One region of the Pseudoalteromonas sp. bablab_jr011 genome, then DNA from elsewhere that is predicted to be linked to it. Evidence: predicted binding sites of a transcription regulator. Region 1 holds the regulator's gene; the other holds the start of a gene.

Region 1 (12,126 bases):
CGCAGCTTTGGGATAGCAATACGGATAGTCCGCTTAGCGAAGACGCTATTTTAGATAAACTAAAAGACGTGAAAGAGTTTGGCCCTTTACGTGCGGGTGTGGTTACTCATGTTGCTGAGCAATCTGCGCAGGTATTACTAAAAAATGGCGAGCATATAACCCTTGAGTGGGATGGCCTAAAATGGGCACGTAAATACATTACCCGTTATCGCCAAGGTTTTGCACCGAAAACGGCCACCGAAATTCTCAATGCTGGCGAACAAATTTGGCTACGTAAGAATCCAGATGACAGTTATATTTTAAGCCAAGTACCCGAAGCATCAAGCGCCTTAGTATCACTTGACCCTCAAGATGGTCGCATAAAAGCCATTGTGGGAGGGTATAGTTTTGAGCAAAGCCAATATAATCGTGCAGTACAAGCTAAGCGCCAAGTAGGTTCGAATATTAAACCATTTATTTACTCAGCGGCGTTAGAAAATGGCTATACCTTAGCCTCAATCTTAAATGATGCCCCCATTAACCAATGGGACAAAAGCCAAGGTGTTGCATGGCGTCCTAAAAATAGCCCAGCAGTCTACAATGGCCCTATTCGTATTCGTCGTGCTTTAGCACAATCTAAAAACGTTATTTCAGTTCGGTTATTACGCGGTGTTGGTTTAGAGCGCACAGCAGATCATTTATTAAAGTTTGGCTTTTTGAATAGCGACATTAACCGCAGTGAGTCGCTGGCATTAGGGAGTGCCTCTATTACGCCTCTTGAGCTTGCACGCGGCATGAGTGCCTTTGCAAATGGAGGGCACTTAATTACGCCTTATTACATCTCTGAAATTCAAGATTCTGCTGGAACAACTTTATATAAAGCCACACCAGAGCTTGCCTGTGATACCCCAGAGCAAAAGGTCACGCCCGATTTTGCAACACTTGATGATAGCCAACTGATGGCCACAGAGTTAGAACACAACGCTCAGCCTCGCTGCGCGCCTCGTATCATCTCAAAACAAAATGCTTTCTTAATTTCGCAAGCAATGCACAGCGCAATTTGGGGTGGCGGAAGCTGGGCACATAAAACAGGTTGGAGTGGTACTGGCTGGCGTGCACAAGCGCTTGATCGCCGTGATCTAGCAGGTAAAACCGGAACCACGAATGACTCTGTTGATACATGGTTTAGTGGTTTTAATCGCAATGTACTGACCTCTGTGTGGGTTGGCTTTGATAACCCAGGCAACCCATTGGGTCGTTCAACCTACAACAGTAACCTTGATAAGTCACAAATATCAGGGGCTGAATCAGGCGCAAAAACGGCCCAACCAGCTTGGGTTGATTTTATGCGAGTTGCTTTAGATGGTATGCCTGAGGCACCGATTGAGTTTCCAGAAGGCTTAGTGTCTGTGCGCATTGATTTAGCAACAGGGTTACTGAGCCATAAAAATGATTACACCAGTCGCTTTGAGTACTTTATTAAAGGCACCGCTCCGACGAAGTATGTCCTTGAGCAACCGACTAATGTGTTTGAAGAGTCACTTTCTACAGAGGAAGAGCTGTTCTAAACAGTCACTTTAACACCTTTATTCGACTAATAAAAAAGCGCCCATTGGGCGCTTTTTGCTTAGCTATTTAAACTAAGATCAGCAAAATTATTTTAAGTTATTCACTAACCAGTAAAGGTCTGAATGAACTCCCGCAGCAGTCACTTCTTTTCCTGCACCAGGGCCTTGAATGACGAGCGCGTTGTCTGTGTACCACTGCGAATTAATCACAAAAATATTATCACCCGGCTTTAAGCTGGCTAATACATCATCGTGTGCAACATTCACTAAGCCAACGGCTGCTTTCGCTTTACCATCAACGAGCGTAATTGCACCGGTGTAGCGAACAACTTTATTTTCGGCCTGTGCAATGGCAGCCTTTTCTTCGATGAATGCATCAAGCAAATGCCTGTTCGCAAGGAAGTCTTGCCAACTTCCTGTTGCCAGTTCTTCAGGCATCAATGGCGTTAATGCAATGTCATCAAGCTCTAAATCTAACCCTAAATCGCGGGCTAAAATAAGTAACTTGCGCTGCATATCTCGGCCAGATAAATCTTCACGCGGGTCAGGTTCGGTGTAGCCCATTTGCTGCGCTTGTAGCACAAGTTCAGAAAACGGAACACTACCATCATAGCAACTGCACAACCACGACAGCGTCCCCGAAAAAACCCCTTCTATACGATGAATGCTATCACCACTATTTTGTAAGTCTGCCAACGCAAAGTTAATTGGTAAGCCCGCCCCTACACTGGTGTTATAACGCCACAACAAATTACGCTCAGCTAAATTAGAGCGCAATGTTTGATACCAATCATTTGCCGCTGTGCCTGCATATTTATTGGCACTAATTAAATGACAATTAAGCTCAACGAGTGCTGGGTATAATTGGCTAAACGCTTCACTGGCGGTGATATCAATCACCACTTTGTGTTCGTAATCAAGTTCGCTAATACGTGTTAGCAGTGTTTCTTTATCGTAGTGTTGGGCTTCACTTTGCCACTGCGCTTGCCACGTTTCTGTGTTCAAGCCACTGGCACTAAATAGCATTTGCTTTGAGCGTAATAATGCCACGACTTTAATCTGATAATGAGCTGATAACCTAACAAACTGAGCCTGTAACTGTGATAGAAAGACTTCACCAACATTACCCAGCCCCGCCACGATAATAGCCAGTTCTTGACCCTTGTTGACCAATTTATCATGCAACAGGGTCAGTACATCGCTGTCTATAGCTTGATCGTTTAGTAGCAGCACATACTGTTGATCTTGTTGTACAAAACGCGGATGAATACTTTGCTCTTTAAGGAGCGAAATTGCTTGTTCAGCTAACTGGCTCACATCGCTACTTGGTGCCACAACCGCGCAGCCGCTTAAATTAGATTCAACAATATTAGCCCGCCCAGCAAGGTGACTCACCACTTGATGAGTACTGTGCCCTGGTACCAGCAAATAGGTATCACCTTCTTTCACAAAATGATGCAAACTGTGCTGAATTAGCTGACTCAGCTCCCCCACTTCACCTGTGCTTAGCGTATCAACACGCAGTAAATCGATATTATCTAAGGTCGTAATAAAACGCTTCGCCTTGCTATACCCTTCTTTTACAACCTCAGTTGGACTGGCATCACAATCAAAGCTACTTCTTACAACAAGTTTAATGTCGCTGTCTTTAAGCGGTGATAAGGTTTTTGCATGTAAAACAGGGTTACCTAAGCGAGCTAATAAATTAGCTTGCTCTCGGCACACTTTTGCGTATTTAACGGCGTTTTTCACCTTACGAGGGTCTGTACTGAATACACCTTGGGTATCAGTCCAAATAGACACTTGCTTGGCAAAGGTATAGCTTGCTAACAAGGTCGCACTGTAGTCACTGCCATTACGACCCAGTGTTACCGTCTTACCCTGACAATCTGCAGCGATAAAGCCTGTCACCACATTGATCTTTGCTTTACTGATCGCATCGGTGCATTGCTGTTGATTCTTTTGATGCAATAGTTGGCCATCATTTAATGTAAATAACTGCCGTGCATCCACATCCTGTGCTGCCACACCCAGCTGATTTAGATAGCCCGCTAATAAACGCGCAGACCATACTTCTCCATGTGCTAGCAACACGGCTTCTTGTAGTTGCTGTTTTGCAATAAGTGTATTTAATAGCGCCAGCTCATCTTTTAATTGTGCCAATGCCTGCTGCTTGTTTTTTGCTACTAACAGCTGCTCTATTAAGGCGCGCTGATTATTATCAATCAGCAATAAAATATCACTAACCGCTTGGCTATCTTGCTGTTGATAACTTTGCCAAAGTTTTACCAAGGTGTCGGTTGTTTTGCCCGATGCAGACACCACCACACAATCACCTTGCTGCGTATTTGCTAAAACAATATTTGCCACAGCATGATAACGCTCCGCAGAGCTTAAGCTTGAGCCACCAAATTTATGAACAATATTTACCATTTTTCTACCACAATGCCGTATGTGCTGGCGTTAACTTAAAAGTGCTGCTTTGTTGCGTATTGGCTTGCGTGTGCGTTTGCGTCGCGTTGCTCTGAACGGCTTGCTGCCCCTGACCTGGTTTAACTAAATTGAAAACACGGTCTAAATCGGCAATTAAATCTTTTACATCCTCAATGCCAACAGAGATACGAATTAACGTATCACCCACCCCTGCTTCTAAGCGAGCTTTTGCCTCCATTCCAGCATGAGTCATGGTCGCAGGGTGACAAATTAAACTCTCAACGCCCCCCAATGATTCGGCTAAGCTAAACTCTTTAAGGCCTGTTAGAAAAGCCGCAGCGTCATTAATGTCGCCTTTAATATCAAAACTCACCATGCCACCAAAACCGCGTTGCTGTGCTTTAGCGAGCGCATGCTGAGGATGAGAAGCGAGACCGGGATAATATACTTGGCTCACAAACGGTGAATCTTCTAAATATTCTGCGATTGCAAACGCATTCTCTTGGTGCTGTTTTAAACGCACATTTAAAGTGCGTAAACCACGCAGAGTAAGATAACTATCAAACGGTGCACCCGTAATACCAATATTATTTGCCCACCAAGCCAGTTCATCACCCAACTCTTGCGTTGCTGCAATAACAGCACCGCTAACCACATCAGAGTGACCGTTAATGTATTTAGTCGTTGAGTGCACGACTATATCAACACCAAACTCAATCGGGTTTTGCAAGGCCGGCGATAAAAACGTGTTATCAGCCGCAACAAATGCACCGCATTGTTTAGCAATGGCGGTAATCGCTTTAATATCTGTTAGGCGTAAAATGGGGTTACTGGGTGTTTCAATCCAGATTAGTTTAGGTTTTATCGCTAAGATTTCTTGGTGGTTTTCAGCTTTTGTTAAATCAAGTACTTTTAGTTTCAGTAAACCGCGCTTCTCTAATGAGGTAAATAAACGATAGCTACCGCCGTAACAGTCATGTGGAATAACCAAGGTATCATCGCTATTCAAAAGCTGTGTCGTTAAGTGAACAGCCGCCATGCCTGTCGCAGTAATAATGCCTTTAGCTCCGCCCTCTAGTTCAGCGAGTGTTTCGGCTAAAATATCACGGTTAGGGTTACCACTGCGGCCATAGTCATATTGGCGCTTAGTATCAAAATCAGCGAACGAATAGGTGGTTGATAAGTAAATTGGTGGAACGACTGCACCATGGTGTTTATCGGCTTCAATGCCATGACGAACAGCAATCGTCGCTTTATTTTTTTCACTCATTTCATCACCTACTCAGAATTGGATGTTTAGACGTCTAAAAGGTTAGATGATCAAATATGAGAAGTCAAAGCATTTATCGCCATTACATAGAAGTTTATACATTTACACGACTAGATGGCTAAATAACTAGTATTTGACTATCTTTTTTAAAGCGATAGAATTTCCGCATCTTGCGCTGTGGATAAGGCGTAAACAACTGACAACCGAGGCAACGAAACAACTTATGGCTAAATGGAACGGTGAATACATTCACCCATATGCAGAACACGGTAAAAAATCAGAGCAAGTAAAAAAAATTACCGTATCAATTCCGCTGAACGTATTAAAAGTATTAACTGATGAGCGCACGCGTCGTCAGATTAATAATCTTCGTCATGCCACTAACAGTGAGCTACTGTGCGAAGCCTTTTTACACGCTTTTACAGGTCAACCATTACCGAATGACGACGACCTTCGTAAAGATAACCCTGAAAAAGTACCTGAAGAAGTAAAAAGAATTATGCAAGAAATGGGGTTAGATATCCCCGTACTTGATTCAGAGTAAATATTTCGGCCACCGGATCGTAGCCGATTTCTCAGACATAAAAAAACTCAGCCTTGGCTGAGTTTTTTATTTGCAGTTAGTAATACCCACCCGATTAATCAAACGAATAGGTACCTAATTATTTAACGCATGTAGTTTTCTGGCATGTCAATTTGCGCCACACCAGACTCAACAGCTGCTTCTGCAACAGCACGTGCAATACGTGGTAATAAGCGTGGGTCCATTGGTTTTGGAATAATGTACTCAGCACCAAACTCAAGTGAATCAACACCCGACGCCTTAAGCACTTCGTTAGGCACGGGCTCTTTCGCAATACTACGAATAGCATGCACCGCTGCAATTTTCATTTCATCGTTAATTGATGTCGCACGCACATCAAGCGCACCGCGGAAAATGAATGGGAAACACAATACATTATTAACCTGATTAGGGTAATCAGAACGCCCTGTTGCCATAATTAAATCATTACGTGCACCGTGTGCAACAGCTGGCGCGATTTCTGGATCAGGGTTTGAACATGCAAAAACCACCGGCTTATCTGCCATCAGTTTTAAATCTTCAGCGGTTAATAAGTTAGGGCCAGATACACCAACAAATACATCAGCATCGGCTATTACATCTTGCAAAGTGCGCTTATCGGTATTGTTAGCAAATAGCAATTTATACTCGTTTAAGTCATCACGACGTGTATGGATCACGCCTTTGCGGTCAAGCATATAAATGTGCTCACGCAATGCACCACATTTAATAAGTAGTTCCATACATGCAACCGCTGCTGCACCGGCACCTAAACACACGATAATCGCGTCTTCGATATCTTTACCCTGTACTTCAAGCGCATTTAGCATGCCTGCTGCTGTTACGATTGCAGTACCATGTTGGTCATCGTGGAAAACAGGGATGCTACAACGCTCAATAAGCGCTTTTTCAATTTCGAAACACTCTGGCGCTTTAATATCTTCTAGGTTGATACCACCAAACGTATCGGCAATATTTGCAACAGTATTAATGAAGTCTTCTGTCGTGCGGTGTTTTACTTCGATATCTATCGAGTCTAAACCTGCAAAGCGTTTAAATAAAAGTGCTTTACCTTCCATCACAGGTTTTGATGCAAGCGGACCTAAATTGCCTAAGCCTAAAATTGCGGTACCGTTTGAAATAACCGCAACCATATTACCTTTGCCGGTGTATTTATAGGCATTTGCTGGATCGGCTGCTATCTCACGGACGGGCTCTGCGACACCTGGACTATATGCTAGAGCGAGATCATTAACCGTTTCTGCTGGTTTAGTTAGTTCTACACTAATTTTACCTGGAACGGGGTGAGCGTGGTAATGTAATGCTTGTTCACGAAAATCTGACATAACGCGATAGTATCCTGCAATAAGTTAAAAAGTGAGAGGGCTTGCATCTGTACGATACCTGTAATATATAAAAATTCCAAGTATTATCAGGTCTATCCTGTTATATGCTATATCGCTTAATTTTAAAGGATTTCCCAACAATTTCTGCACATAGTTTTAATTCACAACAGATAAAAATTCATCTATTTGTGGCCATTTAAGCACCTGTTTTTGTATTTTATAGGCACGAACACAGCAAATAACCGAAACTTAGCAAAATGAGCAACTTTAACGAACTTAACAGCATTTATAGGTGAAGTTCATATAAATTGTTACTTTTTACAACTTTTGGAATCATTTATATCATTCAAAATATAGCGAAGGGATCACTATTTGTCTGCATTATTAGCGATATATTGGGCATAACAAACAGAAATAGTTATGCACATAAAGCGTGTAGGCATGGGATATAAAAAAGAATGGTTCTGAATTACAGGCATAAAAAAAGCACCCAAAGGGTGCTTCTTTCAACTAAACAGCAAATATTACTTCTTGCTGCTAAGTGCACCGAAGCGCTTGTTGAAACGATCAACACGGCCGCCAGTGTCTAAAATCTTTTGCTTACCAGTGTAAAACGGGTGACACTCAGAACATACGTCTAAGTGGATGTCTTTACATAAAGTAGAGCTAGTTTCGAATTTGTTACCACATGAACAAGTTGCAGTGATAGCTTCGTACTTAGGGTGAATACCTTCTTTCATAGGAACCTCTAGTTAAGGCCGCATCGCTCTCCAAACCCGAAGTCTGGCACCATACGTCGTTAATACAATTAATAGGTCGCGTATTTTATAGCTCAAGCAGCCTCTCGACAAGCTTTAAATTCATCTTTAGCTAAAAAAATAAACAAGTCATCAAACGTTCAGTATTTGTTGGTAGGTTTTTAGCACTAATTTTAGTACATTAGCAACACACGCTATTTTTCTATTCTTAATTCAGTTGAGTTGTTATGCACTTTGTAGAAGTTGCCATAAAAGTCCCTTTACAGCGTACCTTCGATTATAAAGTTGAGCAGCTGCTACATAGCCCTGAGCTGCGAGTAGGCATGCGTGTGCGTGTGCCTTTTGGCTCTCAAAAAAAGATAGCCGTCGTACTGGCAATCAAAACCAGTACCGATGTACCCGAAGATAAAATTAAAGCCATTATTGATATTATAGACGATGCCCCTATTTTATCTGAGCAACACTTAGCACTGCTAAAATTTACTGCTCGCTATTACTGCTACCCACTTGGTGAAACAATTCATACAGCGCTTCCAGCGGCACTGCGCCAAGGTGAATGCCCAGACAAAACCAGTATAAATATGGTTGAACTGACCGACAAAGGTGCAAAATTACCTTCACTCAAAGCAAAAACACAACTTAATTTGCTGAAGCAGCTAGCGCAGTCAGGCAAGTCATCCTTAACCGAATTAAAAGCACTCGGCTTTAATAAAAAAACCATTGATAGCTTGCTCGAAAAAGAACTCATTAAACAGTTTATCGAACATGATAACCAATGGCAGCAACGCGCCCCAACAATTGGCAGTAAACCAACCCTAAATAAAGAACAAGCCGTTGCATGCACAACGATTAATCAAGCCAGTGGGTTCACCTGTTTTTTACTTGAAGGCGTTACCGGCAGTGGTAAAACAGAAGTGTATTTACAATGCCTTGAAGAGGTTCTAAAAAAAGGCCAGCAAGCACTGGTGTTAGTGCCCGAAATTGGCCTAACACCACAAACCGTTAATCGTTTTCGCCGTCGCTTTCCCGATACCCCTATTATGCTTTGGCATTCAGCATTAACCGACAACGAGCGCTTGCAAACATGGCGTTTCTGCGAAAAAGGCAGCTGCGCCATTGTTATCGGCACCCGTTCGAGTATTTTCTTACCTTTTTTATCACTTGGTATGATCATTGTTGATGAAGAGCACGACAGCTCGTTTAAGCAACAAGATACGCTGCGTTATCATGCTCGCGATTTAGCAGCCTACAGAGCTTATCAACAGCAAATACCCTTGATACTAGGTAGCGCAACTCCCGCTCTCGAAACCTTACATAAAGCAATAAATAACAAGTACCAACTATTGAGCTTAACAGAGCGTGCGCAAACCAGCACTGATAACCAATTTCACTTAATGGATATGAAAGGCCAACCTGAACAAGCCGGTATTGCCCATGCGAGTTTGGCCTATATGCGTCAACATCTTGAGCGCGGCAAGCAAGTCATGGTGTTTTTAAATCGACGCGGCTTTTCTCCCACACTCATATGTCATGAGTGTGGCTGGTTAAGTGAGTGCTCACGTTGCAGTACCAGTGCCACATTCCACAAAGCAATTGGACAAATGATCTGCCATCATTGCTCCGAGCAGCATGCGGTGCCCCATCAATGCCCCGATTGTGGCAGCACACAGATTTTTCCTAATGGTAAAGGCACGGAACAAATTGAAGAGTTTTTAGCAGAAACTTTCCCTGATATACCCATTAGCCGCATTGACCGAGATTCAACTCGTCGTAAAGGCAGCTTAGAAAAAGCCCTCGACGACATAAATCAAGGGGGGGCGCGTATTTTGGTGGGCACGCAAATGCTTGCGAAAGGCCATCATTTTGCCGATGTCAGTTTAGTGCTTATTTTAGATGTTGATAGTGGTTTGTACTCGTGTGATTTTCGCGCTACAGAACATTTAGCACAGCTTGTCACTCAGGTTGCAGGCCGTGCAGGACGCAGTGGTGAACCAGGACAAGTACTGTTACAAACTCACTTTCCTGAGCACCCACTATTGCAAGATTTAGTGAATAATGGCTATCAAGATTTTGCGCGCTATGCCCTTGCAGAACGAGAAGATGCTCAGCTCCCCCCCATAACAAACATGGCAATTGTGCGTGCCGAAGGACATAACATAAATCAAGTCATGGATTTTTTAACTGATTTGGTTCCTGTCCAGAACATATCTGGTATACAATTGCTCGGACCGATCCCTGCGCCATTGGAGCGTGTAGCAGGTAAATATCGGTTTCAGTTACATATTCAAGCGCTGGAGCGCTCCCACTTACACCAATATTTAGCGCAAATGGTTGACTATATAAGCACCAGTAAATTAGCGCAAAAGGTGCGTTGGAGCTTAGACGTTGATCCAATAGATATGATTTAAAGGCCAATAAAAAAATCATGGCACAACACGATTACATAAATAAAAAACCATCAAATCGAAATAATAAAAAACAAGCCCCGGCAAAAAAGCCGTTCCCTATTGTTCTTGTCTTTGTCGCCCTTATTTTGCTGGGTGGGTTTGGGTATGGTTTATGGTATATCAAACATAATGCCGATCCTGAACTTGTTGAGCAGCAAGCTAATCCAACAAAATCAGAAGAAGAAAAGGTTATTCCAAAACCGAAACCACCCGAGTTTATTAAAGAAATAAAAGAACACGAAATTCAGGTTGAAGTAAAAGAGATTGAGCAAAAAGGCCCTTATGTAATGCAATGCGGCTCTTTTAGAACGCTTGAACAAGCTCAAACCTTAAAAGCGAAGATTGCATTTGCAGGCTTAGTGTCTGAAGTTAAACGCGTAGAAGGCAGCAATGGCATTTGGTATAAAGTGCGTTTAGGCCCTTACGAAACCAAACGTCTGGCAGAAAGCGACAAAAACAAACTCAAGCGCATTAAAATAATGGGCTGTGGAATTTGGCTTTGGACTTGATTTTAGCTCATTCACCCATATAAACACCTCATCAATCGCTTTTTACGAGCGGCTTCGCCGCTCGATGATGAGGAATAATCATGACTACTATTGTAAGTGTTCGCCGCGACGACAAGGTCGTTATTGGTGGCGATGGCCAGGTTTCACTTGGTAACACCGTAATGAAGGGCAACGCCCGCAAAGTTCGACGTCTTTATAATGGCAAAGTAATCGCTGGTTTTGCTGGCGGTACTGCTGATGCCTTCACCCTTTTCGAACGCTTTGAAAGCAAACTAGAAATGCACCAAGGTAACCTCACCAAGGCCGCAGTAGAAATGGCCAAAGATTGGCGAAGTGACCGCGCACTCAGAAAGCTTGAAGCGCTACTGGCCGTTGCTGACGAAACCGCCTCGTTGATCATCACCGGTAATGGTGACGTAGTACAACCAGAGAACGACCTTATCGCCATTGGCAGTGGTGGTAACTTTGCACAATCTGCTGCGACAGCCCTGCTTGAAAATACCGACCTAAGTGCCCGTGAAATTGTAGAGAAAAGCCTAACAATTGCAGGCAACATCTGTGTATTCACGAATAATTTCCAAACTATTGAAGAATTGTAATAGGAACTGCCATGTCTGAGATGACTCCAAGAGAAATCGTTCACGAGCTTGATCAACACATTATTGGCCAAGCAAAAGCTAAAAAAGCAGTTTCAATCGCACTGCGTAATCGCTGGCGTCGTATGCAGCTTAGCGACGAATTACGCGCTGAGGTTACGCCAAAAAATATCTTAATGATTGGCCCTACCGGTGTCGGTAAAACCGAAATTGCACGTCGCCTTGCTAAACTAGCTAATGCGCCTTTCATTAAAGTCGAAGCAACAAAATTCACTGAAGTGGGTTATGTTGGTAAAGAAGTTGAGACGATCATTCGTGATCTAGTTGATATCTCAATCAAAATGACCCGTGAACAACAAACCAAAAAATTCAAGCACCGAGCTGAAGAAGCGGCAGAAGAGCGTATTCTCGACGCCCTACTACCACCAGCACGTGATACGTTTGGTGAATCACGTTCAGATGAAAACTCTTCGACACGTCAGTCGTTCCGTAAAAAATTACGTGAAGGCCAATTAGACGATAAAGAAATCGATATTGATGTTGCACAAGCCCAGCCTAACGTTGAGATCATGGCTCCGCCTGGTATGGAAGAAATGACCAACCAGTTACAAAGCATGTTCCAAAACATGGGCGGTGATAAGCGCAGTAAGCGCAAGCT
Region 2 (12,126 bases), on a different contig from region 1:
GGGCGTTGTGTTACCTCTAAGCAAAGTTCTTTAAATGGGGCTAACCTAAAGTGAACTTGAATATTAAATTCACATACTTTTTGTTTTGTATCTGTTACACACACAATGGGTGATACTTTAAAAAAAGGCTGGTCTGTACTTTCATCGGCCAGCAAATTTGCTGAAAAGCACAAACATAAAAACAGTAATGACCAGCTTAATCGGTTTATCATTTAACCAAGCCCCTGTTTTCTAAAAGTCTTTTTTTCAAAGTAATTTTAACCATTGAACGCTGGTGTAACGTACCTATCTCAATATGAGAGCTCATTTTTATGCCGCTTATTATAATTATGATTATGCAGCCTATGAGTGGCAATTACACGATAAAAAACGTGTTCATCATACCTTATTTACCGTTCCCGCCACAAATAGCACTAAGAACTGCCAGCGCTTTCAGACCTATTTGTGTTATTGTCGCCACTTCTAAGTTAGCGCCTTGTTTTAAAATAGAATCTGAATTTATATTTAGTTAAAATTAATAACTTTTCATTACGCTCTGGCGCTGCTTTAGTGTTCACTATTGTTGTTCATTTGTTAACTGTTGCGTACAAATTGATACAAAGTTCATTTTAGATATAAAAACCAACATTTTAGTAATTGTAGCTAAACTCTCGCTGAGCGTGTGACTTATATTTAACAGATTCGACCTCTCCTATAAATTTTTCTGGTAGTATAGGCAGGTTATAAGCAGTTTAAGCAGTGAACAATTATGTTAAGTCCATTTTATCAGCAACATGCTGATTACGTCTCTATTACTCGTGAGCAAGGTTGTCGTTTTGCTAAGTCCGTGGCAGATGACTTTAATCCGTTACACGACAAAGATGCCAAAAAGTTTTGTGTACCTGGCGATTTACTTTTTTCGCTTGTACTCAGCCGTTACGGGATCAGCGAAAAGATGGAATTCACTTTTGCTGGTATGGTTGATGAGACATCAAAGCTCTCTTTTCCAGAAGGCGCCGATGAATTTGATATCACTGATGGCGATAAAGTAATGCTTAAAGTGAAACGTGAGGGTGCGGTCAGTCAATGTCCAGATTTGATCAATAGCTTAATTAAAAACTACGTTGAGTTTTCTGGTACCACTTTCCCGCATGTGATCATTCCATTAATGGGTAAGCAAGATGTAATGATCAATCCAGCACGACCTATGGTTATCTATGAGTCAATGCTCATTAATTTAGACCGACTTGATATTACGTCACCAGCGCTGCAATTCGCGGAGCCTGATTTCACTTATACAGGTAAGCGAGGAAAAATCACCTTACGTTTCGATTTATTAGAAAAGGGTGAAAAAGTCGGGTCAGGCGAAAAGCACATGGTGGTGTCAGGTATTCGTGAATACTGCCAAGCAACCGTGGATGATCTGATTGCGTTTTATAATCAACGCAAAGAAACACTTAAACCTGCATAACGGCAACGCTTGTAAGAAAAGGCGCTTTAGCGCCTTTTTTGTTTTTAGTGTTGCGCGTACAATAGACGTTTTACAGTAATTGTGCACCCTATCATGTCAGTAACCAGCTTTTCAGAGTTAAACCTTGCGCCTGAACTCCTTTCAGCATTGCAAGCAGAGAATTATCACACCCCAACGGCTATTCAAAGCCAAACTATCCCGCTTATTTTAGCCGGGGTTGATGTTATGGGAAGTGCACAAACAGGCACGGGTAAAACAGCTGCCTTTGTATTACCACTGCTTGATAACTTATTGCGTGAAGAGCCGCTGCCCGAGGCTGTAAAAGTTTTAATCCTGACACCAACGCGAGAGCTTGCACAGCAAGTATTTGCCAGTGTTGAGCGTTATGCAGCTAATACACCTATTAAAGCCGCGCTTGCTTATGGCGGCGCCAGTATTGGCCCACAAATTAAAGCCATTAAAGGTGCGCAAGTTGTGGTGGCTACACCAGGACGATTACTTGATCATGTGATTAAAGGGAGCATTAAATTATCTGCCATTAGTGCCCTTGTTTTTGATGAAGCAGATCGCATGCTTGATATGGGGTTCATTGATGAAATAAAGCGTATTCTTCGTCATGTTCCAAAACAGCGCCAAACCTTACTCTTTTCAGCCACATTTGATGACAGCATTTTTGAGCTAAGTAAACAGTTGTTGAATGATCCTAAGTTAGTTGAGGTTGATAAACGCAATTCGGCTGCTGTTGAAGTTGAGCAGATTGTGTATGCGGTTGATGAGGATCGTAAACGCGAACTCGTTTCACATATGATCGGCATGAAAAATTGGCAACAAGTACTTATATTCACCCGCACTAAACAAACGGCCGATAGTCTGGCAAAAGAAATGTGTAAGGATGGCTTAAAAACAGAGTCTATTCACGGCGATAAAAGCCAAGGGGCGCGAGACAAAGCGCTGCAAAATTTTAAAACGGGTGTCACTCGAGTACTTGTCGCTACAGATGTTGCGGCGCGTGGCCTTGATATCGCCTCATTAAAGTATGTGATTAACTACGAACTACCTTATGTTGCAGAGGACTATGTTCACCGTATAGGGCGGACAGGACGAGCAGGTGAAACTGGGTTGGCCATGTCATTAGTGAGTATTGATGAGCAATGGTTACTGGATGAAATTGATGTTTTATTAGATACACGCTTAACACCACAATGGCTGCCAGGGTACGAGCCTGATTTAACAAAAGAGCCAAAACAAGTCCGAAAAAACACGAATAAGGCACGACGCTCTCGTGACAAAAAACGTATATTAGGGCAAAAAAATCCTAGGCGCCGATAGATTAAGCTGTATCAGTGCTAATTTAAGGGAGCCTAAATTAGCACTAATCAACACGCTAATAGCATAAAGTCGTGTGTACATTAGCTTGGTGAACAAAAGCGTTTAATGAACTGTTATGCTTACCCGCATTTTCTTTGCTAGCGACCACGTTTTCTTGTTTTAAAATCGCTGTTAATTAAACGTATTGGTATAAACGCGCACATTATTTAAGCGATTTGTTTTTCGGCTAGGTTTAATTCCATGGTTGCTTTAAGTAAGCGGTAAAGATTAATTGACGCATCAATTTCTTCTTTACGGTTTGTTAAGCTCTCAATATTTAAACCAAGTGGCACCGCTAAATGTGCGCAGCTTTGTAATATGAGGTCAAGATTTTCACGGCAAATGCGTACTGACTCACTCAATGGATTTGCAGAATCAAGCATGCGCCATTTTGTTGCCTCCGGTACAGAGATACCCAGCCACTCCATAAAATCTAACGTTTTCTCACCACCACAGGGTGTAAACGTTAAAATTATACGCTTAGGTGCGATGCCTAACGCTTTGCAGCTACGTGCATAGCTAGTGATTAAATCAATGGTTGCTTGTGCGTTGTAGACGGCTTGTGAAATAAAAAACTTACAACCTTGCTCTGTTTTTTCTAATAGACGGTCATGCTCGTTACGTTTGCTTGCATGGCGTTCAGCAATAGTCACACCGCCAAGAAACACATCATTGTCTTGCTTAGCAAGGGTGTTATAAGCATCAGGTAAACTTAGTTTGATATCACCATGCGAAGATGGGCTGCCTACCAAGACTAGATTTTTTAAATCAAACTCATTACGTGTTTCGTGTAGCCAATCGGTAAATTCAGCTTCACTGCGCTGGGCAACACTTTTGTAGGTAATAACATCTAAATGAGACAGGCTACGCAACAAATGGCTGTACTCACGTGGGTCTACGGTTTCTTTAAATGGAAACGGACGCGGCTTTTCTGTACGGCTGCTTTCATCTTGAATGTCGTAGATAATGACACCATCGTATTCAATTTCATGAAGGCGACCCAATAATTTTTGTGCAATGGTTTCAAGCATGGCTTTATCAGTGCCTGATTTAGGCGGTGTGGTACCAATCAGGTATACACCCTGATTGGTGTCTTCAATTTTCTCTTGTAGTGATAAAGCCATAATCCTCATTCCAGCTCGTGCCTGCGTCTATGGGAAATAATATAGCAGCCATTTAGACGTCTAGATAGATTTTTCTGTTGAAAGTTTTTCAATGAGCATGAATTTAATTCAAGTTGGTGGTGGGGTGTTATCTTAAATTGACACACCTGTTTACATTAATTGTGCCCTTGACCCTCATATTTTCCAGTACTTTCATGCATAATCAAACACAACTGATTATGAGAAAAATAACTAACAAGTAAAATTAAAGGATCATTATGAAATTTAGATTATTAGCGACCAGTGTTGCTGTAACGCTTGCTCTTAGCGGGTGTGCGACGAATTCACAATCAAATATGGTTAAAGAAGTCGAAATAGAACAGGTTGTCAGCCAAGAAGATAACCGTGTATTTAGCCAAGATTACGTTTTAGAAGAACTAGAAAATGGTCTTCGTGTCATGGTGGTAAAAACGGATTACCCCGATGTTGTTTCATTACAAATTCCCGTGTCGGTAGGTTCTCGTAACGAAGTAGAAGAAGGCAAAACGGGCTTTGCTCACTTTTTTGAGCACATGATGTTTAAAGGCTCAGAAAAATTCCCACAAGACGTGTATTCAGATATTTTAAAAAACTCGGGTGTTGATAACCGCGCGTATACTACTAATGATTACACCAACTATCATTTAAACTTCTCAAAAGAGCACCTTGATAAAGTGCTTGAAATTGAAGCTGATATCTTTCAAAACCTCACGTACAGCGAAGAACAGTTCCGTACAGAAGCCTTAACAGTGAAAGGTGAGTACTTAAAAAATAATGCCAGTCCAATTCGTAAATTGCTTTCAGCAGTGCGTAACGAAGCATTTGAGAAACATACTTATAAACACACCACGATGGGCTTTTTTGAAGACATTGAAGCCATGCCAGATCAAATGGCTTACGGGAAAGAGTTTTTCGCAAAATTTTATAAACCAGAATATGTATCGTTGGTCATTGTTGGTGATGTCGACCCTCAAGAAACCATGGCAATGGTGAAAAAACATTGGGGTAACTGGAAAAAAGGTGATTACCAAGCAGATATTCCAGTAGAGCCAAAGCAACAAGCGCCAAAATATATACATGAGCAAAATGACGGTTTACCAGGCCATTGGTTGCTTGTATCGTATAAAGGCACTGCGTGGGATCCAACGCAAAAAGATCGCGCCGCACTTGATTTAATCTCACAGCTTTATTTCTCAAATAACTCAGCGCTTTATCAAGAATTGGTGGTTGATAAGCAAATCGCAAGTCAAATGTTCACTTATAATCCTGATACAAAAGATCCGGGGTTATTGCATGTCTTTGTAAAAGTAGAAAACGAAGCCGATCTTGCAAAAGCACGTGATGCCATTAACCGCACATATGTACAAGCACGCACTGAGCTTGTTGATGCCCAAAAACTGGCAGACTTAAAATCAAATTTAAAATACAGCTTTATCAATGGGCTTGATTCATCGCAATCAATCGCCTCGACACTTGCAAGCTACATGCATTTTGAGCGTGATCCAGAGGTAATCAATCAGCTCTATGCGACTGCCGATAGCATCACCCCAGAAGACATTAAAGCGATAGCGAATAAATACTTTGTTGATTCAAGCCGAACTACAGTGACGATGTCGGCTTTAGATAACGTGGCAGGATTTGAGCAAGAAGTTGACCTAAACGCAGCCGTTGCAAGTACAGAGCAAGCGCCAACAGAGCGTCATTTTAAAGTGCTCGATAAAACCAACAGTTCACCATTGGTTGATGTTAACTGGTTATTTAATACCGGTGCCGCGGCCGATCCAGCAGGTAAAAAAGGCGTCGCCGCATTAACGGCAGCCATGCTTGCGAAAGGTGGCTCAGAAACGATGAGCTATAAAGACATTCAAAAAGCGTTATACCCACTCGCGGGTAGCTTTGGGTATCAAATCGATAAAGAGATGATTTCGTTGCGCGGTCGTGTACACAAAGACAATGCGACACAGTGGTATGCGCTTGTGAGTGAACAATTACTCAACCCAGGTTTTAGAGAAGATGACTTCAAACGCCTGAAAAAAGAGCTTATCGATAGCATTAAAGCGGGGCTTAAAGCATCAAACGATGAAGAGCTCGGTAAAGAAGTGCTTTATCATCAACTGTATAAAGGCCACCCATACGAAAGCTATAACTATGGTGACTTATCTGATCTGGAAGCATTGACGCTTGATGATGTAAAAGCGTTTTACGACAAGCAATTCACACAATCAAAACTAACCGTAGGTTTAATTGGTGCGATTCCAAGCGATGTAAAATCGGCGATGCTAAAAGATTTAACATCGCTGCCAGAAGGCAAAGAAAGCCGTTTAGTCATTCCCGATGCGCCAGCACTGAGTGGTCACCATGCCACCATTGTTGAAAAGTCGGCGCAATCAACAGCCGTGTCATTTGGTTTCCCAATAGAGACGATTCGTAGTAGTGAAGATTGGACTGCATTATGGCTAGTGCGTTCATACTTTGGCGAGCACAGAAGTTCGAATAGCTTCTTGTATCAGCGTATTCGTCAAACCCGTGGTATGAACTATGGTGACTATGCGTACATTGAATACTTCCCACGTGGTATGTTCCAAACTAAGCCTGATGCGAACTTAGGCCGCTCTGAGCAAATTTTCCAAGTATGGCTGCGTCCATTGCGCTCTAATAACGATGCGCACTTTGCAACCCGTACCGCGTTATTCGAGTTAGATAAGCTTATTAAAAACGGCATCAGCAAAGAAGATTTTGAAGCAACGCGCAACTTCTTAATTAACTTTGTGCCACAAATGGTTGCAAGCCAAGACCGCCAACTAGGCTACGCGCTAGATAGTGAGTTTTATAATACAGAGAGCTTTGTTGACTATGTACGTGGCAAGCTTGAAAAGCTAACACTTGAGGATGTGAACCGTGTTATTCGCGAGAATCTGCAAACCGACAATATTCACTATGTGTTTATTACAGGTGACGGTAAAGACATGCAAAAGCGCTTAGCGTCAGAGCAAACATCGCCTATGGTTTATAACGCAGAAAAACCAGCAGGACTTGTCGCGGAAGACAACGTGATTGCTGATTATAAGCTCGCTATTCCAGCGAAAAATATATCAGTCGTTGATGTAGAAAAGGTGTTTCAATAACACACAATAGAGTGCTCCTTTAGGGGCACTCTTCTTTATTTGTTTGCGGGTAGTGATCAGCAACAACAAGTTTGTTGCGGCCAGTATCCTTCGCTTGATAAAGTGCATTATCAGCCATTTCGATCAATTGCATGGCATTATCAGCGACGTTTGGCACAAGTGTTGCCAAACCAATACTGACTGTTAAAGGGTGGCCAGCCAGTTCGGGGAGCTTTAATGCTGTAAGCTCGGCCATAAAACGCGTTAATAGCATTTGAGCCTGTAAACAGTGAGTATTTCCCAACACTAATATAAATTCTTCGCCACCGTATCTTGCACATAAATCGCCAGGTCTACGCGCGAAGTCGGGCAGTATTTTTGCGACTTCTTTTAGGCAAGTGTCACCAACGACATGGCCAAAGTTATCATTGAGAAGTTTGAAGTTATCTAAATCAATCATCGCCAGCGATATGGGAAGTTTGAGTCGCATGCAGCGGCTCCACTCTTGCTCATAAAAGTCATCAAAATGACGTCGATTAGCAATTTGTGTCAGACCATCAATGTGCGCTAACTCTTGAACTTGCTGTTCAGCAAGTTTTCGTTCAGTGATGTTTAAATGACTAATCACCACGAAACGCTGCGCATTATACTCCAGTGGCACAGCACGCATCATAAACCAGCGTTTTTCGATGTCGCTATGACAAGGGTACTCTAAGTAAAATTCAGGTTCTTGATTATTGATGACTTTATTGAGACCTGCTAAGGCTTTTATTCCAAAATCATCGCCTTGTATTGCGGCTGACTTGCAGATAGCTAAGTAATTTTGTTTCTGCCATTGAATATCACAGTCACAGTTATTCTCATCGCCAAACGTTTGCCAACTGCGATTAACAAATATGATATCGCCCAGCTCATTGATAACAACGATATGCTCTGAGATGGTATCAAGTATTAATTTCAAAAATTCTTTTGATTCAACCACATTGGTTCCTGACCATGACTACTCAATTAAGATTAGCAATAAATGCTGAGTTTTCACTGTTGTTGATGTAAAAAATAATCCGAAGCACTTAATTTATTGCGCAGTTCATTTTACTGCATTGTGAAGGTGTTACAACAGGGAATAAGTCGATACTTCAAACAACAGTGAAACAGGTTACTCATATTTTTAAGTAACCTGTTTTACGTAATAGAGAGGCTGTTGAGTCGGTTTTAAGGTTTTGCTATTTAGTTTTCTGCCGGAATCACACCAAGGCTCAACTCTGACAGTCAATCTATTTGTTATAACAATGCGCCAACTTTCACACCGATAGCTAACAACAAAGCTGCTGCAATAAAGGCGATGAGTACTACGTGACCACGCTGTTCTTTTTTCATCGTTTACTCCTAAAAAATAACAAATACTGTTGCCATACCCAATGCAAAACTAACACACGATGAAGCTGCAACAATTGCGGCCAAGTTTTGCTTCGATACTGCTTTTGCTTCGCTTTCAATGGCTGGTTCATCGTCTAGTTTGATAAGCTCACCTTGGCGTACTTCAAATACCGCACATAGGCTCATGGTGGTTTCTTTTGATGCCGCACCTTCTTTTTCAACGCGTTGAATGGTTCGTAGGCTCACATCACAGGCGTCGGCCAACTGCTGTTGTGTCCAGTCGAACTTAAGCCTTAATGTTTTAATTGTATTAGGGTTTAATTGCATCACTTACTTCCCAATAAACGGCTCGATAAGTGTGATAAAGGCAAAACCAAAAATAGCCCCCCCAATAAAGCAACCTAAGGTAACCATAGCAACTTGTTTTGGGTTATCAGTCAGTGCGGTTTGCGTGCTTTGCTTTACCAATTTGCCAGCTTTAAAAAACGAACATTCAAGCTTGCCTGTTAGCATATTTTGCATCTTAAATTCGACTGCATACGCATTATCTTGGTAGTTAAAGTCGTGACGACTTTTAAAGCCGAAGCTGCGCTTTTCACTAACCAATTCATCGTTTACATATATTTCTTCTTTGCCGCTCATAATGTGACCAAAGCATGCGATTTGGTTATCACCATCTTGAAAGTAAAGTTTATAACCTAGTTTATGTGAGTTTAGTACGTCGTTTTTCATCATCGTTTCCTTGTTAAGTTGATGATGTAAATTTAATGATTATTTTTGTTTTTTACGCCGTCAGCGATACGCCAGTCCCTATTTTGGCATATGACAGCCAAGATGTCATATTGGTTTTGTTATTGAAATATAAGCGAATTATTTTAAGTGGTTCGATTGATGTTGTATCGGTCACTGTCGTATTGGCTTGCACTAAAATAACCGTTTGATAACAAAAAAGTAGCGATGACACTCTGGTTATTAGATATAACCAGAACAAATAAACAACGGGTTAGTACATCTTGCTACAAATCCGTTAAACTTAGGGCATAGCAGTTAGGTACAACCAGAAAGGCAAAAATATGCGTCATGAAATTTGGCAACAGCTTCGCGAAGAAGCAAACGAAGTCGTTACTCGCGAACCATTATTAGCAAGTCATGTTTACTCGTGTGTGTTAAATCATGAGTGTTTGGGGTCGGCGCTGAGTTTTATTGTTGCTAATAAGCTGGCAGATGCCGTCGTGTCAGCATTTACTATTCGTGAATTATTTGACCAAGCCTTTGTAAAATGTGACTTAATGCTAACGCATGTGGCCCATGACATAAAAGCTGTTAAAGATCGTGACCCCGCAGCCGATAGTTATTTAACTGTGATACTTAACTTAAAGGGCTTCCATGCAATACAAGCACACCGACTCGCACATTGTTTATGGCTGCAAAACAGAAAAGAGCTTGCTCGCTTTATTCAAAGTAGAACCTCAGAAGTATTTGGCGTTGATATCCATCCTGCTTGTAAAGTCGGTCATGGTATTATGTTTGACCATGCAACTGGGATTGTAATTGGTGAAACCGCGGTTATCGAAGATAACGTATCGATTCTACAGTCTGTGACATTAGGCGGTACGGGTAATGAGCAAGGCGATCGCCATCCTAAAATTCGCGCAGGCGTTTTAATTGGCGCGGGTGCAAAAGTACTTGGTAATATAGAAGTCGGTGAGGGTGCGCGTATTGGCGCAAACTCTGTGGTATTGAGTCCTGTTCCTGCCCATACAACGGTGGTTGGGGTGCCAGCTAAAGTAGTCGGTAAACCAAACTGCCCATGCCCCGCAGAAAGCATGAATCAAAACTTTTTAGATGATAGTGCAGCCACCCCTAGCAATGAATCGCATACGAGTGCTATGTTGTAATTTCAATTACATTGTTATTTAAAGGGCAACGGAAGTGTCTAAATTATCTTTAGGGTTAGTCGTTGCAGCGTCTTTTTTATGTGGCGCTGCTGCGATGTCGTTCTATCAATCTTTTTCTGCTACAACAACGTCTGACATTGAGCCAGCAGCGCCGAGTGTTGCTGGTTATGAACCGCATGAAACTTCATCTGTGAGCATTAAAAAACCTGAAACCATGAGCGCTCAAAATGAGCCACTCAACAAGGCGCCTATAGAATCCGCTACGGCAACTGAGCTTGTGCAACAAATTGAAGAGTTACAGCAGCAAGTGGTAAATCAGCAAACAATTATAGCCAGTTACAAAGCGGCGGTTGTCTCACCTCAACAGATTAATTCGCGTACCGAAGCATTGCACAGTTTATTAGAAGAGCAGGCGCGTGATGAAGCATGGGCGTATCAAACAGAAACGGCCATGGCAGACTTTCTCATCATGGCCGATTTACCTGTACAGCCAGATATGACTGTTGCCAACTGTAAAACCTCCGTCTGTGAATTTAAATTGCAACAGCCTGAAGGGGTTGATTCACTTCCTGCACATTATTGGCGAAATATCAGCGATAAGTTGATGGAGCAAGGCTGGTGGAAGCAGTTTAAATACTCTTCTTCCACATCAAGCGACGATACTCTGAGCATCATTGTTAGTACTGAACAGTAAATAACGCACAGCTAGATCACGTTTGATTTTAATTGGCCGTCCGCTAGTTCAGTTATCAATAATTCCCCTGATTTGATATCAGCCACTGACTTCACAACGTGACCGTGCTCATTTTTAGTGATGCTGTAGCCACGTGCTAGCACGCTTAGCGGACTCACCGAGTCTAAACGGCTTGCTTGCAGTGAAAGGGTGTTACGAGAGATTGAGAGCTGTTGTTGCATAGCTTGCGTTAAACGGCCATGTAATTGCACTAATTGATGTTCGCTTCTGGCCAGCTGCTTTTCAGGTGAACGCTGCATTAAACGCGGTGTTAAGTTTGCAAGAACGCGCTCATAATGCTGAATTTTACCGTTAATAGCGCTGTGCAATGCGAGGGTTAACTCATCTAATTTTTGAGTTTGCTGGTTTAATTGGTTACGCGGATGACACAGCTGCAAACGATGTTCAAACTGTGTCGCAGTGCTGCGTTTAACAGACAGTGTATGTTTAAATGCATGGTGTAAATGCTTCACTAACTGACTGACTTTATTGTGTAGCTCCTGCGTGTTAGGACTAACAAGCTCGGCAGCGGCAGAAGGTGTAGCGGCACGTACATCGGCTACATAATCACTGATTGTGGTGTCGACCTCATGCCCAACTGCGCTGACAATGGGTAATTCACTGGCAAATATAGCGCGGGCGAGTTGTTCATTGTTAAAGCACCATAGATCTTCTAATGAGCCACCGCCACGACCGAGTATTAATACATCAACTTCATGTCGTTGGTTAGCAATATTAATTTTTTCAATAAGTTGGCTGTGGGCATCAGCCCCTTGCACCATGGCAGGGTAAATCACAACTTCAAGCTGCGGTGCGCGACGCTTTAAAACGGTTAAAATATCGCGGATGGCAGCCCCGGTCGCAGAGGTAATGACACCAACGCGGTTTATCGTAGTGGGGAGGGGCTTTTTATGTGCAGAACTAAAAAGGCCTTCAGCGGCAAGGCGCATTTTCAGTGCATCGAATTCTTGTTTTAGTAACCCTTCACCAGCCGGCGCCATATGCTCAACAATGAGTTGATAATCACCGCGCGGTTCGTACAATGAAACCCGAG

What was found. Region 1 encodes MetJ, which represses methionine synthesis genes. Its sites were predicted from a motif close to TAGACGTCTAGACGTCTA; they were not measured.
Region 2: the regulator MetJ is predicted to act here: its motif matches at 3,988-4,005, upstream of JIG41_RS22065 (methylenetetrahydrofolate reductase).

The regions. Positions count from the first base shown of each region.
Region 1 covers NZ_JACDWU010000097.1:147,205-159,330, forward strand. Annotated here, with positions in the region: gene JIG41_RS04300 (penicillin-binding protein 1A) at 1-1,547, shown strand, start outside; gene metL (bifunctional aspartate kinase/homoserine dehydrogenase II) at 1,635-3,980, opposite strand; gene metB (cystathionine gamma-synthase) at 3,985-5,250, opposite strand; gene metJ (met regulon transcriptional regulator MetJ) at 5,474-5,794, shown strand; gene JIG41_RS04320 (malic enzyme-like NAD(P)-binding protein) at 5,917-7,158, opposite strand; gene rpmE (50S ribosomal protein L31) at 7,683-7,898, opposite strand; gene priA (primosomal protein N') at 8,144-10,324, shown strand; gene JIG41_RS04335 (SPOR domain-containing protein) at 10,342-10,872, shown strand; gene hslV (ATP-dependent protease subunit HslV) at 10,953-11,471, shown strand; gene hslU (HslU--HslV peptidase ATPase subunit) at 11,483-12,126, shown strand, end outside.
Region 2 covers NZ_JACDWU010000332.1:3,669-15,794, forward strand. Annotated here, with positions in the region: gene JIG41_RS22050 (DUF3019 domain-containing protein) at 1-212, opposite strand, end outside; gene JIG41_RS22055 (DUF3581 domain-containing protein) at 749-1,450, shown strand; gene JIG41_RS22060 (DEAD/DEAH box helicase) at 1,544-2,779, shown strand; gene JIG41_RS22065 (methylenetetrahydrofolate reductase) at 2,986-3,942, opposite strand; gene JIG41_RS22070 (pitrilysin family protein) at 4,200-7,085, shown strand; gene JIG41_RS22075 (sensor domain-containing diguanylate cyclase) at 7,105-8,046, opposite strand; gene JIG41_RS22080 (helix-turn-helix transcriptional regulator) at 8,451-8,768, opposite strand; gene JIG41_RS22085 (hypothetical protein) at 8,772-9,176, opposite strand; gene JIG41_RS22090 (hypothetical protein) at 9,209-9,382, shown strand; gene cysE (serine O-acetyltransferase) at 9,515-10,339, shown strand; gene JIG41_RS22100 (hypothetical protein) at 10,374-11,033, shown strand; gene xseA (exodeoxyribonuclease VII large subunit) at 11,045-12,126, opposite strand, start outside.